Regions from separate parts of the Paraburkholderia sp. 35.1 genome, predicted to be linked through region 1. Evidence: riboswitches for the same ligand, from Rfam matches in the RefSeq annotation. Region 1 holds a riboswitch; the other holds the start of a gene.
What was found. Region 1 has a riboswitch for thiamine pyrophosphate ahead of OKW27_RS27435 (FAD-dependent oxidoreductase). Riboswitches for the same ligand answer to the same signal wherever they lie in the genome.
Positions count from the first base shown of each region.

Region 2: it holds a riboswitch for thiamine pyrophosphate, as region 1 does, so the genes downstream of both, thiC (phosphomethylpyrimidine synthase ThiC) here and OKW27_RS27435 (FAD-dependent oxidoreductase) in region 1, are expected to answer to the same signal.

Region 1 is NZ_JBNDMJ010000003.1:1,582,990-1,590,183, reverse strand. Features, by position in the region: gene OKW27_RS27455 (hypothetical protein) at 1-435, opposite strand, end outside; gene OKW27_RS27450 (hypothetical protein) at 500-973, opposite strand; gene OKW27_RS27445 (SDR family NAD(P)-dependent oxidoreductase) at 1,179-1,982, opposite strand; gene OKW27_RS27440 (ABC transporter ATP-binding protein/permease) at 1,979-3,730, opposite strand; TPP riboswitch at 4,161-4,284, shown strand; gene OKW27_RS27435 (FAD-dependent oxidoreductase) at 4,506-5,642, shown strand; gene thiS (sulfur carrier protein ThiS) at 5,702-5,899, shown strand; gene OKW27_RS27425 (thiazole synthase) at 6,007-6,822, shown strand; gene thiE (thiamine phosphate synthase) at 6,819-7,194, shown strand, end outside.
Region 2 is NZ_JBNDMJ010000003.1:564,065-571,258, reverse strand. Features, by position in the region: gene ltrA (group II intron reverse transcriptase/maturase) at 1-943, opposite strand, end outside; gene thiC (phosphomethylpyrimidine synthase ThiC) at 1,425-3,356, opposite strand; TPP riboswitch at 3,445-3,562, opposite strand; gene OKW27_RS22640 (GreA/GreB family elongation factor) at 3,704-4,108, opposite strand; gene OKW27_RS22635 (hypothetical protein) at 4,700-5,158, shown strand; gene OKW27_RS22630 (DUF1223 domain-containing protein) at 5,270-6,133, shown strand; gene OKW27_RS22625 (cytochrome b/b6 domain-containing protein) at 6,182-6,826, shown strand; gene OKW27_RS22620 (molybdopterin-dependent oxidoreductase) at 6,897-7,194, shown strand, end outside.

The sequences.
Region 1 (7,194 bases):
CAGCGTCGAGCGGCGGCCATAGCCGATCGCGGCGTCGTAGACGAGCCGCGCTTCGCAGCCGGCCGGCGAGGTGCCCGGATTGTAGACGTCCGAACGAATACCGCGCCGCTCGAGCGCGAGCTGCAGCGCCGGCACGAAATCGCCGACCGACACCGTCGGGTTCACTTCGATGCAGAGGTGCTGCAAATCTGCGGGCCGGCCGTTGACGAAGGTCGGCGACGAGTAGTTCGACGCGATCGCGTAGCCGGCCTGGATGACGGAGCCGGTGGCGTCGGCGGCCTGGATCAGCGTCCAGGCGCAACCGTCGAGCGCGAGCGTCAGCGTCGCGGCGAAGGCGGCGAGGGCGCAACGACGCCGGCATATCAGCGAGGCGACCAGACACAGGCGCGAATGCCTGGTTGCCGCTGGCGCGCGCACGGTCGGCGACGAGGTCATGAGGCAGCGCCCGATCCCGGTCACAAAATGCGATGGAGCATCAAAAGCAGCGACGGCCGCGCGCTCAGCGCGTCACGCGCAGTCGCAGTTCGTTCTGACCTTGCACGCTCGCGGTGACGTTCACGCGACGGGCGTCGGTGGTCACGACGAAATGCTGGCGCACGGGTGTGTTGACGTCGTGCACGACGCGCGGAAAGCAGGCGGCGATGTCGGCGCCGAGTTCTTCGAGCGGATCGTTGATGACGCCGTCGGCTTGCCAGTGCGCACGCCAGTGGCAGTCGTACGCGTGCGGGCTGGCGCGGCAATCGTCGGGATGGGAGACGCCCGGCAGTTGCGCGGCGGTCTCGTTTGGCAGTCGCCGGAAATCGCTCGCATCGACGATGTGCGTGAGCGCCGCGCAGATATCGGCGGGTTGGTTCGGCCCGGTCGTTTGCGCGGCATCGACGGCGTTCGTGAGCAGCAGCGCCGCGCCGCAGGCGAGCGCGATGCGCGGGAGCAAAGACGGGAGCAAAGGTGAAACACGGCGAGCGAATGACATGGGCGAGGAGTCCGAAGAGCGGTTGCGATGAAAGACGTGACTGACATCAACGACGGCCGGCGCATGGCGCGGCCCGTACGACTATCGTCGCTGCTCGCAGGCATTTTCAAAGCGCGGAACAGCTTGCGCGCTCCGCAAATCCTTTCGAACTCTTCTCGTGTCTTTCCGGATGTTGCGCCCGGAGGTGCCGGCGCGCAGGCGAGGCTTAACCGAGCGTCAAGCCGCCATCGACGTGAATCACCTGGCCGGTGATGTGGCGTGCCGCGTCGGACAGCAGGAATGCGATCAGCGCGGCGACGTCGTCCGGTTCGGCGACGTGACCGAGCGGCGTGGCTTCGGCGGCGTGCGCCCACACGGCCGCGTTGTCGGCGCTTGGGCCGCGATCCTTGCGCGTGTAGCCCGGCGCCACGCAATTGACGGTCACGCCGAGCGGCGCGAGCTCCGCGGCCGCCGTTTTCGCAAGCGCTTCGAGTGCCGCTTTCGCGGCCGCCGTCGCGGCGAATGGCGCATCCGCGCGATAGCGATGCGCGACGAACGAACTCAAGGCGACCACGCGACCGCGCTTCGATGTTTCGAGCGCGGGCATCGCGCGCCGCACGAGCGCGGCGAAGGCGGCTGGCATCGCGGCGAAGGCGGCGCCGAAGGTGTCGGGATCGAGCGCGGCCAGCGTTTGGCGCTGCGCATGGCCGGCGTTCGCGACCAGTTGATCGAGTGCGCCGAAGCTCGCGAGCGTCTGATGGATCACGTGCTCCGCCGCGCCGCGCTCGGCGAGGTCGCCGAACACGGTCGCGCAGCGTGCGCCGCTTGCCGTGCAGTCGGCGGCAACCTGCACGAGCCGTCGACGGGAGGCGTCGTCTGCGCCGCGCGCGTGCAGCATCAACGACGTATGCGGCGCCGCGAGGCGCCGTGCGAGCGCCGCGCCGATGCCGGAACCGGCGCCGGTGATCAGCACGACGCGAGCGGCGGTGCCGTGCGCTTCGCTGACGTGAGCGCCGCTCGCGTCGCTCACGCCGCTACCGCTTCGACAGAACGCTCGACGTCGAGCGTTTCGTGATGGAACGCTGCGAGCGATTCGCGATGCGCGACGCTGACGATCGCAGCCTTCGGCAACCGCTCGGTGAACAGCCGATAGAGCCGCGCCTCGTTTTCCGCGTCGAGCGCGCTGGTCGCTTCGTCGAGGAACAGGTAGTCCGGCTTGTGCAGCAGCACGCGCGCGGCGGCGAAGCGCTGCTGTTCACCCGGCGACAGCACGCGAGTCCAGTGCGCCGTTTCCTGCAGACGGTCCGCGTATTCCGACAGATGGCAGGTGATGAGCGCGTCGCGGCATTCGTCGTCGTCATAGGTGTCCGCCGCCGACGGATACGCGAGCGCCGCCTTCAGCGTGCCGATCGGCATGTAGCTGACCTGCGGGATGAACATCATGCGCGCGTTGACCGGTGCGTCGATCGAGCCGTCGCCGAACGGCCACAGGCCCGCGAGCGCGCGCATCAGCGTGCTCTTGCCGGCGCCCGACGGACCGCGCACGAGCCAGCGCGAGCCCGGCCGGATCACGATATCGCGGATGCGCGACAGTGGGTTGCCATTGGGCAGCGCGAGCTGGAGGCTGTCGGTGGTAAGCGTGTTGCTGTCGACGAAATGCAGATTGATGCCGCCATGTTCCGTGGCCGGCGACACCGATTCCTTCAGACGCGGCGAATGCACGACGCGCTTGAATTCGCGCAACCGGTTCACGGTCGCGCGCCATTCGACGAGGCTCGTATAACTGTTGATGAACCACGAGAACGAATCGCTGACCGTGCCGAACGCGCTCGAAATCTGCATCAGCACGCCGAACGTGAACGCGCCCGCGAAGTAGCGCGGCGAGGCGACGACGATCGGGAAAATGATCGCGATCTGGCCGTAGAAGCTCAGCACGAAGGTGAGGCGCTTCGTGTACTTCATCACCTGCCACCAGTTGTCGCGGATGCGGCCGAACAGCGTGCGCGCGTTCGTCTTCTCGGTTTCCATGCCGTTGTAGAACGCGATCTGCTCGGCGTTCTCACGCAGCCGTATCAAGCCGAAACGGAAATCGGCCTCGACTTTCTGCGCCTGATAGTTGATCGACACGAGCGGATGGCCGACCTTCTGCGTGACGAGCGAGCCGCCCACCGCATACAGCGCCGCGGCCCACACCATATAGCCGGGGATCTGCAGCGGCATGCCGCCGAGCGAGATGCTCAACGCGCCCGCGAGCGACCACAGGATCGTGATGAACGACACGAGCGTGACGACGGTCGACAGCAGATCGAGCGTCAGCGACAGCGTGGTGGTCGCGAACGACTGCAGGTCGTCGCTGATCCGCTGGTCGGGGTTGTCGGTGAGACGGTCGCGCTCGATGCGGTAGAACGCGCTGTCGTCGAGCCACTCGTTCAGGTAGCGGGTGGTCAGCCACTGGCGCCAGCGGAAGCCGAGCATCTGGCGCAGATAGCGTCCATACACGGCGAGGATGATGAAACCGAACGCGAGTCCGGTAAAGATCATCAGCAGGTGCGGAAAGTCGTGGACGTTCTTCGCCTGCAGCGCGTTGTAAAAGTCCCTGCTCCAGCTATTCAGGCGCACGTTGATCCAGACGACGAGCAGGTTCATCACGATGATCGTGACGAGCAGCCCCCACGCGATGCCTCGTTCCTCGGAAACCCAGTAGGGCTTGATCAGGGTCCATGCGGAGACCTTTTCGTCGGGCGGCAGCGCGGGGCTGGCGGAAGTATGTGGTGTCATGAGCATCCTGATGAAGTGCTGACCCGAAGTGCCATTCCGGCGTACGGGTCCGATCTGGTTGACCCATGTCGGGCGATCCCGCGAACAGCAGGCGCCTTTGCGAGGGTGTGGCTGCCGCGGGTCTGCGATACCTGGCCGGTCATCGCGCCATCACGCTCGATGACGCGAGTCCGGACGGGCGCCCGATTCTGGCGTGACGCCCTTAAGCGAAAATTAATTTTCGGGGCCGGCATCCGCTGGGGTGCCGCCGCCACGCATGCGGCCACGAGTGCCGCGCGCGCCGCGTTTTTGCGGCACCGATCACGGCATTGTGCCAGAGCGCCGGGCCGCTTCGCACCGGCATCTCGATAGACGGTGCCAGATCAAAATTGGGGTGGCGACCGCGGAGCGCTGGTTTGCGGGCGCCGCGCCTTTTATGGTCTAATAACCTGCGACGAAACAGGGGTGCTTCGCCCACAGGCGGCATGACTTTCATGCCGGGGCGGCGAGGCTGAGAGAGACCCTTTGCACCCGATCCGGGTAATACCGGCGCGGGAAGTTTCCGGAAGCAACCGTCTTCCATTCCCCGCCGGGCGGCGAGCGCAGCTCACATGTGCACGTCGTGACCGGCCGGCTTCACCCGCCGGTTTCGTCCTGGGTACGTGCGTTTTTGGCCGTACGGAAAGGACTCGATGACCGCCTATTCTTCAGACATGCATTTTTCCCTTCGTCACGCCGCCTCGGGCGAGCCGTGCCGTTTTGGTTTTGCCCGCCGCAGTCGAACGGAGCGCGCGCGATGAACCGTCCCGCCCGACCCGATTTCGCCGTGCTCGGCGGCGGCCTGTGCGGCCGCCTGGTCGCGTGGCGCCTCGCTGGCGACGGGCATCGCGTGGCGCTCTACGAGCGCGGCGATGCCACCGGTTCGCAGGCTGCCGCGTGGGTCGCCGCCGCGATGCTCGCGCCGCTGGCAGAGGCCGCGAGCGCCGAGCTGCTGATCACGCGGCTTGGCGCGAGTTCGCTCGAAAGCTGGCCGCGCGTGCTTGCCGAACTGCCGGAGCCGGTGTTTTTCCAGCGCAACGGCACGCTCGTCGTCTGGCATCACGCGGATCGCACCGAGGCGCCGCTATTCGAGCGGCGCGTGCGTGCGAACGCGCCGGCCGAGTTGCTCGACGGCGGCTTCGTCGCGTTGGCAGGCGCGCAGCTCGGCGCCGCCGAACCCGCGTTGGCCGGCCGCTTCAGCCAAGGCTGGCTGCTGCCGCGAGAAGGCCAGCTCGACAACCGCCAGGTGCTGTCCGCGCTCGCGGCCGGGCTTGCCGAGCGCGGCGTCGACACGCACTGGAACACGCCGATCGACGACGCGTCGCTGCCCGATGCCGGCATCACCATCGATTGCCGCGGGCTCGGCGCGAAGCCGGTGCTGCCGACGCTGCGCGGCATCCGCGGCGAAGTTGCGCGCGTGCATGCGCCTCACCTGCAGCTGACGCGCCCGGTGCGGCTACTGCATCCGCGTTACCCGCTGTATATCGCGCCGAAGCAGAACGGCCTCTACGTGATCGGCGCGACCGAGGTGGAGGGCGAGGACATGTCGCCCGTCAGCGTGCGTTCGGCGCTCGAGTTGCTGAGCGCGGCGTTTTCGGTGCACCCGGGCTTCGGCGAGGCGCGCATTCTCGAGCTGAATTCGCAGTGCCGGCCGACCTTGCCCGATCATCGTCCCGCGCTGCTGTGGGACGGCGCGCGCACGCTGCGCGTGAACGGCCTGTACCGGCACGGCTACATGATCGCGCCCGAAGTCGCCGACGAAGCCGTGCGCTTCGCGAGCGCGCTGCTCGACGGCCGCGTCGGTGATGCCGACGCATTCGCCGGCTGGCGGCGCGACTCACGCTGGAGCGAGCTGTTCCAGCAGCATTTCGCGCGCGAGCCGGCCCGAGCGTAGCGGCCAACGTGCCGCGCGCGATGCCGCTTGCGCCATCGATTGAACCGTATTCGAACACCATGGACATTCATATCAATCAGAAGCCGTTGTCGCTGCCCGAGGGCGCGACCGTCGCCGATGCGCTCGCCGCCTTTGGCGCGCGTCCGCCGTTCGCGGTCGCGCTCAACGGCGATTTCGTCGCGCGTGCGCAGCATGCGGCGCGCGCGTTGCAAACGGGCGACCGGCTCGACGTCGTGCAGCCGGTCGCGGGCGGCTGAGCGCGACCGCGCCAGCCTGTCGCTTACCGAACGCAACAACCGTCGCCGAAAACCCATTGCCGCAACGCGGTCGGTTCTAGCCGCGAGGGCAAACCAGGATGATGCAAATGACTTCTCACGAGACCGCCGACGCGCTGACGCTATACGGTCAAACTTTTGCAAGCCGCGTGCTGCTCGGCACATCGCGCTATCCGTCGCTGCAATCGCTGTCCGATTCGATCGACGCCGCGCGCCCCGGCATGGTGACGGTCGCGCTGCGCCGTCAGATGAACGAGGGCCACGCCGAAGCCGGCTTCTTCGATCTGCTCAAGCGCCATGGCGTGCCGCTCTTGCCGAACACGGCGGGTTGCCTGAGCGTCGGTGAAGCGGTGACGACCGCGCACATGGCGCGCGAAATCTTCGAGACCGAGTGGATCAAGCTCGAACTGATCGGCGACGACTACACACTGCAGCCCGACCCGGTCGGCCTGATCGAAGCCGCCGCGCGGCTCGTCAAGGATGGCTTCAAGGTGCTGCCGTACTGCACCGAAGATCTGGTGATCGGCCGCCGTCTGCTCGACGCCGGCTGCGAGGCGCTGATGCCGTGGGGCGCGCCGATCGGCACCGGCAAGGGCGTGATCAATCCATACGGGCTGCGCGTGTTGCGCGAGCGGCTGCCGGACGTGCCGCTGATCGTCGACGCCGGGCTCGGCGTGCCGTCGCATGCGGCCCAGGTGATGGAGTGGGGCTTCGACGGCGTGCTGCTGAACACGGCCGTGTCGCAGGCGACGCACCCCGACGCGATGGCGCGCGCGTTCGCGCTGGGCGTCGAGGCGGGTCGGCAAGCGTATCTCGCGGGCCCGATGGCCGAGCGCGAGAGCGCGCACGCGAGCACGCCGGTGGTCGGCATGCCGTTCTGGCATCAGGATGGAGGTGCCGCATGACTCAGTCGTTGACGCTGAAGGACCGCGATCTGTTCTGGCCGACGGCCGACGAACTCATCGAAGCCGCCGAGCGCATCCGCGCACGTCTCGGCGACTGGCCGCCGACGCACGCGCCGTGGCGCATCTGCCTGATCGCACCCGACGAACCGAACGGTGGCGACCTGATCGTGACCGCCGACGCACAGCCGCACGGCGAGCAGATCGCGCGCTGGCTGACGCGGGGTGCGGGCGTGATCGTCGCCGCGGAGAACCGCGCGACGCTGCATCTGGGCGGCGAGAAGTACGGCCTCGAAGGACATCTGGCGGAAGACTGGATTCCCGCGCTTGCCGCGTTCCTCGACTGCGGTTTCGATCCGCACGACGCGCTGGTGC
Region 2 (7,194 bases), 1.0 Mb from region 1:
ACCCCAGAAACTTCCGCGTGTGTGGCCGTGCGACCGCGCTCTTGGTCTCGTTGACCGTCAGCTTCAGCCTGCCGGCGAGGAAGGCCTTCAGCCCCGCCATCACACGCTGGCCCGCGCGTTCGCTGCGTACGTAGACGTTACAGTCGTCAGCGTACCTCGCGAAATGCAGCCCGCGTCGCTCAAGCTCCCGGTCAAGATCGTCGAGCATCAGATTGGATAATAGCGGGGACAGGGGACCACCCTGGGGTGTGCCCTCGTCCGTCGCACCAACCAGCCCGTGCTCCATCACACCCGCCGTCAGGAAGGAGCGGACCAGCTTCAGCATTCGCTTGTCGCTGACTCGCTTTGCCACCCGACTCATCAGGATGTCGTGGCTCACGCGATCGAAGAATTTCTCCAGATCCAGATCTACAACCCATCGGTACCCCGACTGGATGTAGCTTTGCGCCTGCGCCACGGCCTGATGTGCCGAGCGGCCCGGACGGAAGCCGTAGCTGGACTCCGAGAACGTCGGGTCCCACTGCCTTTGCAACACCTGCAAGACCGCCTGCTGGACGAATCGATCAAGCGCAGAGGGGATGCCGAGCTTGCGCACGCCACCACCATCCGGCTTGGGTATCTCGACCCGTCTCACAGGTTGAGGCTTGTATGTGCCGTTCAGCAGCGTGGCCCGTATCGACGGCCAATGCTCCCGCAGGTACGCCGGTAATGCCTGAACGGTCATCCCGTCCACGCCCGGTGCGCCCTTGTTCGCTTTCACACGCTTCAACGCCTGCTTCAGGTTCCCCCTTTCGCAGACTTCTTCCATCAGTCGGTCATATGCCGACGGGCTTTCAGACTCGGGGTTCGCCGCCATAGGTTCAGCCCCTCCACCAGCAGCCATCGGGGCTTCACCCCTGCTTCCGCTGTCGAGGACGCGATGCGTTTTCTGCTGCTCTCCCATGTCGAGTTCTCCGGCTTACTCGCCGCTCCTTTCCGTTCGGGCCTTCAGGCGTCGCCGCCCTAATATGCCCTCTGCTGACTCCTGCACGGTGGTCAACGGCCCTTGCGAGCCGCTCAGTCCTGATTCCAGGACGCCATGCAGGCCTCCCGAGGTAAGCGCAACCGCCTTCACCACACACCTGCCAGATCTACCACCCCAGCCCTTGATGGCTATGGACTTCGCAATCAATTGCTTGCTCGTCCGGCTAGGTAGGCCTCGCATCTGGTTTCTGTTCGTCAGGTCATGGCTTTGCTACACGCTTCCTTCAGACCCCGCCTCACGACGACGCCCTTGCGTTTCGCTAGTCCTTCACCACCATCAGGTTGGACAGGGGACTCACACCCCCAAGCTGTTGCGCATGCTCGGCGCACAATAAAAAAAGCCCGCCATGCCGGCGGGCTTCGATACTGCAGTGCTGGTTCGCGCAAATCGCGCAACCCGCTCATTGCCGCTGATAAATCTCCGCGCCTTGCTTCATGAACTCGATCGACTTTACTTCCATGCCTTTCTTCAGCGCTTCGTCGTCGGTGACGCCTTGTTGCGCGGCGAACTCGCGTACGTCCTGGGTGATCTTCATCGAGCAGAAGTGCGGGCCGCACATCGAGCAGAAATGCGCGACCTTGGCCGAATCCTTCGGCAGCGTTTCGTCGTGGAATTCGCGCGCCTTGTCCGGGTCGAGACCGAGATTGAACTGGTCTTCCCAGCGGAATTCGAAGCGCGCCTTCGACAGCGCGTTGTCGCGCACCTGCGCACCCGGATGACCCTTCGCGAGATCGGCGGCATGCGCGGCGAGCTTGTACGTGATGATGCCGGTCTTCACGTCGTCCTTGTTCGGCAGACCGAGGTGTTCCTTCGGCGTCACGTAGCACAGCATCGCGGTGCCGAACCAGCCGATCATCGCGGCGCCAATGCCCGACGTGATGTGGTCGTAGCCCGGCGCGATGTCGGTGGTCAGCGGCCCGAGCGTGTAGAACGGCGCCTCGTCGCACCAGTCGAGCTGCAGGTCCATGTTTTCCTTGATCAGCTGCATCGGCACATGGCCCGGACCTTCGATCATCACCTGCACGTCGTGCTTCCACGCGATCTGCGTGAGTTCGCCAAGCGTCTTCAGCTCGCCCAGTTGCGCTTCGTCGTTCGCGTCGTAGATCGAGCCGGGACGCAGGCCGTCGCCGAGCGAGAAGGCCACGTCGTAGGCCTTCATGATTTCGCAGATCTCTTCGAAATGCTCGTACAGGAAGCTTTCCTTGTGATGCGCGAGACACCACTTCGCCATGATCGAGCCGCCGCGCGACACGATGCCGGTCATCCGGTTCGCCGTGAGCGGCACATATTGCAGACGCACGCCCGCGTGGATCGTGAAGTAGTCGACGCCTTGCTCGGCCTGCTCGATCAGCGTGTCGCGGAAGATTTCCCAGGTGAGGTCTTCAGCCTTGCCGTTGACCTTTTCGAGCGCCTGATAGATCGGCACCGTGCCGATCGGCACCGGGCTGTTGCGGATGATCCATTCGCGCGTTTCATGAATGTGCTTGCCGGTCGACAGATCCATCACCGTGTCGCCGCCCCAGCGGATCGCCCACGTCATCTTGTCGACTTCCTCGCCGATCGACGATGTCACCGCCGAGTTGCCGATGTTCGCATTGACCTTCACGAGGAAGTTGCGGCCAATGATCATCGGCTCGCTTTCCGGGTGATTGATGTTGTTCGGGATGATCGCCCGGCCGCGCGCGATTTCCTCGCGCACGAATTCCGCGGTGATTTCGGTGAGGCCGTTCGGACCGAACGCGCTCGCGCCGAATGCCTGGCCGGGGTGCTGACGGCCCATCATCGCGGCGAGCTTAGCGCCGTTCGGGCCGCTCGTCTTCAGGGTCTCGAGGTACTCGGCACGGCGCTGGTTTTCGCGAATCGCGATGTATTCCATTTCCGGCGTAATGATGCCTTGCTTCGCGTAGTGCATCTGCGTCACGTTCCTGCCGGCGATCGCGCGGCGCGGCGTGCGATGCAGTCCCGGAAAGCGCAGCTGCGCGGTGGCCGGATCGGCGGCGCGCTCGCGGCTGAAGCTGCTCGACAGACCGGTCAGCGGCTCGGTGTCGCCGCGCTCCTCGATCCACGCCTCGCGCAGTGCGGGCAGACCCGCGCGGATGTCGATCTCCGCGTCCGGGTCGGAGTAGGGGCCCGACGTGTCGTACACGTAGATCGGCGGATTCTTTTCGCCGCCGAAGCTGTCGGGCGTGTCGGCCTGCGAGATTTCGCGCATCGGCACGCGGATGTCGGGGCGCGAGCCGGTCACGTAGACCTTGCGCGAATTCGGCAACGGCGCGACGGCGGCCTCGTCCACGTGGGCTTCGGCGGAAATAAACTTCGGGTTGGCGTTCATGTAAGTCTCCGTACAAAGTGGGGCGGCTAAGCAGGAGACCGAGATGGAAGTAGTCGGAAATCGCGGAGAGGTGAGGCACTTGGGGCTGGAGCGAAATCCGTACGCTTCCCTGCGCTGGCATTATCCAGATCAGGTTCAAAGGGTATTTCTCACCCACGCAACACGGACCTCCAGCTCCGCGCTACGCAGGACCCCCGCGTTAGCAGCGCACACGATACACCGCCCGCCCGCGGTTTGGCAACCTGTCTGAATGACTCAAAAAACTGGTCCGGATGAAACCAGACATCTCCTATGCTTGATTCGAGACCGCATCAGACAGGGCAACTTACAGCGAGGGAACGGCCGCCTTACAGTGAAAAATCGTCGGCGGCTTCAGGCTGATACAGGATTTTGTCGAGCTTGAGCACTTTCTGATCGCCGCTGGGTGGCGTGAAGCGGACGCTCTCGCCGCGGCGCGCGCCGAGCAGCGCGAGGCCAGCCGGCGAGAACACGTTCAGGCGCCCTTGCGCGAAATCGGCGTTGGGCGGATAGACGACGGTCCACGTCATCTGTTCGCCGCTCGCCGTGTCGATCAGCGTCGCTTGCGAGTTCATCGTGACGACGTCGGCGGGGATGTCGTGCGAGTCGACGATCACCGCGCGTTCGAGCACATCGTCGAGCATGTGCTGCAACTTGGCGTCGGTGGCCGCGTATTTTTCTAGGCGGGTCACGTCGAGTTCGGTCAGGTAGCAGGTTTTGATCTTCTTCATCATCAGGACTCCGGATAAGGCGGTCATGGATGGCCGCGTGCAACGACCCATGGGGTGTTCGGCGGATGAGTGGACGAATGGGAGAGCCCGGTGCCCGGCGACGCGGCCCTGGGTATTGGCGGGCTGCGTCAGCGAGGGCGCCGGGCGGCGTGAAGCGGGACCGTTCGGGACGTCTCGCCGGGGCCGTGCGACGCGACGTCCGCGCGCGCGCACTCGCCTGCGCGGCATGGCCGCAAGCGGGCGAGAGCACGGAAAGTCGGACGACGCAGAGAAGTCACGGGCAAAACGACCAGGTATTGGGGAAAAGCGATCGAGAGGTGCCGGGCGACAAAGCGTGAGGCCGCGCGGCAGCAGCGAGACGAAAGTTTGATGTTAGCACGCTGTCTCACGCAGCTCCGTTTGCGACGTCGCGCCCGTCGATTGACCGTTTTTGTGCGGTGCGAGAAGAAAGCGGTGTGGTCCGCATTGCGTTCAAGCCAGTCAGAGGATTGCCGTTAAACAAAGTGCAGCGAAGGCCGCACTCCGGCGAAGCGATTCGCGGGATGGCGCGTGAAGGGCGCGAGGCGACTCGCGCCGATTGACAAAGAGGTGCACATGAAAGCGGAAAGCAGGCGGTGGCGAACGTTCGGTCGCACAGTCGCGGGGGTGGCATTGCTTGCCGCGCCGCTGGCGGCGCCGGCGGCATCGACGGTGACGGGCGGCGTGATCCGGTTCGTGGGGATGATCGTTGCACCGCCGATGCAGATCAGCGTGGATACGGCGCCCATTGGCGTCGCCGTCGGTAGCGCGAGCGTGGCGGGTCAGCGCTTTTCGCGCACGGTGACGTTCAGCGCGCCGCCGGGCGTCGTCAGCGGGGCCGATGTCGCGCTCGAAGTGAACGGCGGCACGCAGTCGCGCGATCTGGTGGCGGCGCGGTTCGTCGATGGCACCGGGCGCGTCGCGACGGCCCGCGACGGCCACTACGCGGTCGATCGCGCGGGCGGCGTGCTGTCGCTGAACGCGAAGCGCACCGATATGGACACGCGCGTGACGGTGGTGGTCAGTTACGACTGAGTCGCGGGCGAGCTTTGGCTGGCTCATCCCGCGCCGGAAAAAAATTAAAAGAGGCTTGTCATAACCGGCCGCGCGGCTCGACAAACGTGCAGATTACGATCGGAGCACGTCATGTCGACCGCGCACAATCGCTCGATACTTCAGCGCTTTACGACTTTTTCGACGCCCGCCGTCGGCCTTGCGCTTTTTCTGCTGAGCGGTTCTGGCATCAGTGCGGCCGACGCGGCCGGGCACCTATGCGCCACGCACAGCCCCGCGCACCGCGTCGCGCTCGTCGAGCTATACAGCAGCGAGGGCTGCGATAGCTGCCCGCCCGCCGACCGCTGGCTCAGTCAATGGAAAAGCGACGGTGCCGCGCACGGCATCGTGCCGCTCGCGCTGCACGTCGACTACTGGAACAGCCTCGGCTGGACCGACCGCTTTTCCCAGCATCGCTTCACGGAACGTCAGCAGACGCTGACGCGTCTCGCGGGCGCGCACACGCTCTATACGCCGGAAGTGTTCGTCGCGGGCCGCGAGCTGCGCGACTGGTCGCAACGCGACAGTTTCGAGCGCCGCATCGACGCGCTCGTCGCCGAACCCGCCCAGGCGAGCGTAGCACTTGCGCTGCGCCCGCGTGCGCCCGGCGCGTTCGATGTCGATGCGCAGTTCAGCACGACGGCAGCCGCCGCCACGGGTGCGTTGAGCGCCTATCTCGCGATCTATGAGAACGCGCTGACGACGCAGGTCGGCGCGGGCGAAAACCGCGGCGCGACGCTGCATCACGAGCGCGTCGTGCGCGCCTGGTTCGGGCCCGTGCCGCTCGTCTCCGGTCACGCGCGGATTCATCAGGACATCGATGTACACGCTGCGAGCGTCGATGCGCAAGCCGATCCGAGCGCCAACGCCGCCGGCCGCTTCGGCGTGGTCGCGTTCGTCGAAAGCGACGCGAGCGGCGACGTGCTGCAAGCGACCGACCTTCCCGCGTGCCGTTGATCGACCTCGCGCGCGCCGCATTCACTACCGCTGCTCGAGGAGAGCCCCATGTCCACACCCCACGCCTTGCGCCCCAGCGCACCCACCGCGCCCACCGCGCCGAAGCGCGGCGCCATTCATCCGCTGTGGCTGCGCATCACGCATTGGCTGAACGCGCTCGCCGCGATCGTGATGATGCTGTCGGGCTGGCGCATCTACGACGCGTCGCCGATCTTCCCGGCGTTCAGCTTCCCGACCGCAATCACGCTGGGCGGCTGGCTCGGCGGCGCGCTGCAATGGCACTTCGCGGCGATGTGGCTGCTGGTGTTCAACGGCCTCATGTATATCGCGCTGAATCTCGCGAGCGGGCGTTTCGTGCGCAAGTTCCTGCCGCTGACGCCGCGCGCGGTACTGCGCGATTTCGTCGCCGCGTTGCGCGGGAAGCTGTCGCATGGCGATCTGCGCGTCTACAACGCGGTGCAGAAATTCGCCTACCTGTTCGCGATCGCCGATCTGATCGTGCTCGTGCTATCGGGGCTCGCGATCTGGAAGTCGGTGCAGTTTCCGCTGCTGCGCGAACTGATGGGCGGCTATGACAACGCGCGCATCGTGCACTTCAGCGCGATGTCGCTGCTGGCCGCGTTTCTCGCCGTGCATCTGGCGATGGTCGCGCTCGTGCCGCGCTCGTTGCTCGCGATGTTGCGCGGACGTTGAGCCCGCGGCTGCCCACGCGCATGCTCACGCTCATGAAATCGCAACGCGAATTCCAAACGGATACCGAATCATGAACAAGCCGATAGAGAAACCAGCGGACCCATCCACGCAGCGTGTTAGCCACAAGCTCGACCGCGCATCGATCCTGCTCGATGCGAAGCGCGAACTGGCGATGCCGTCGCGACGCCTGTTCGGCAAGCAGCTCTTGACGCTCGGCGGCCTGTCGATGCTGACCGGCTGCTCGCTGACCGACGACGCTTCCGTGAACCGTTTTCTCACCGCCGTGTCGCGGCTGAACGATCGCGCGCAGGCCGCGCTGTTCGATCCGAAGCAGCTCGCGCCGACCTACACCGAAGCGCAGATCACGC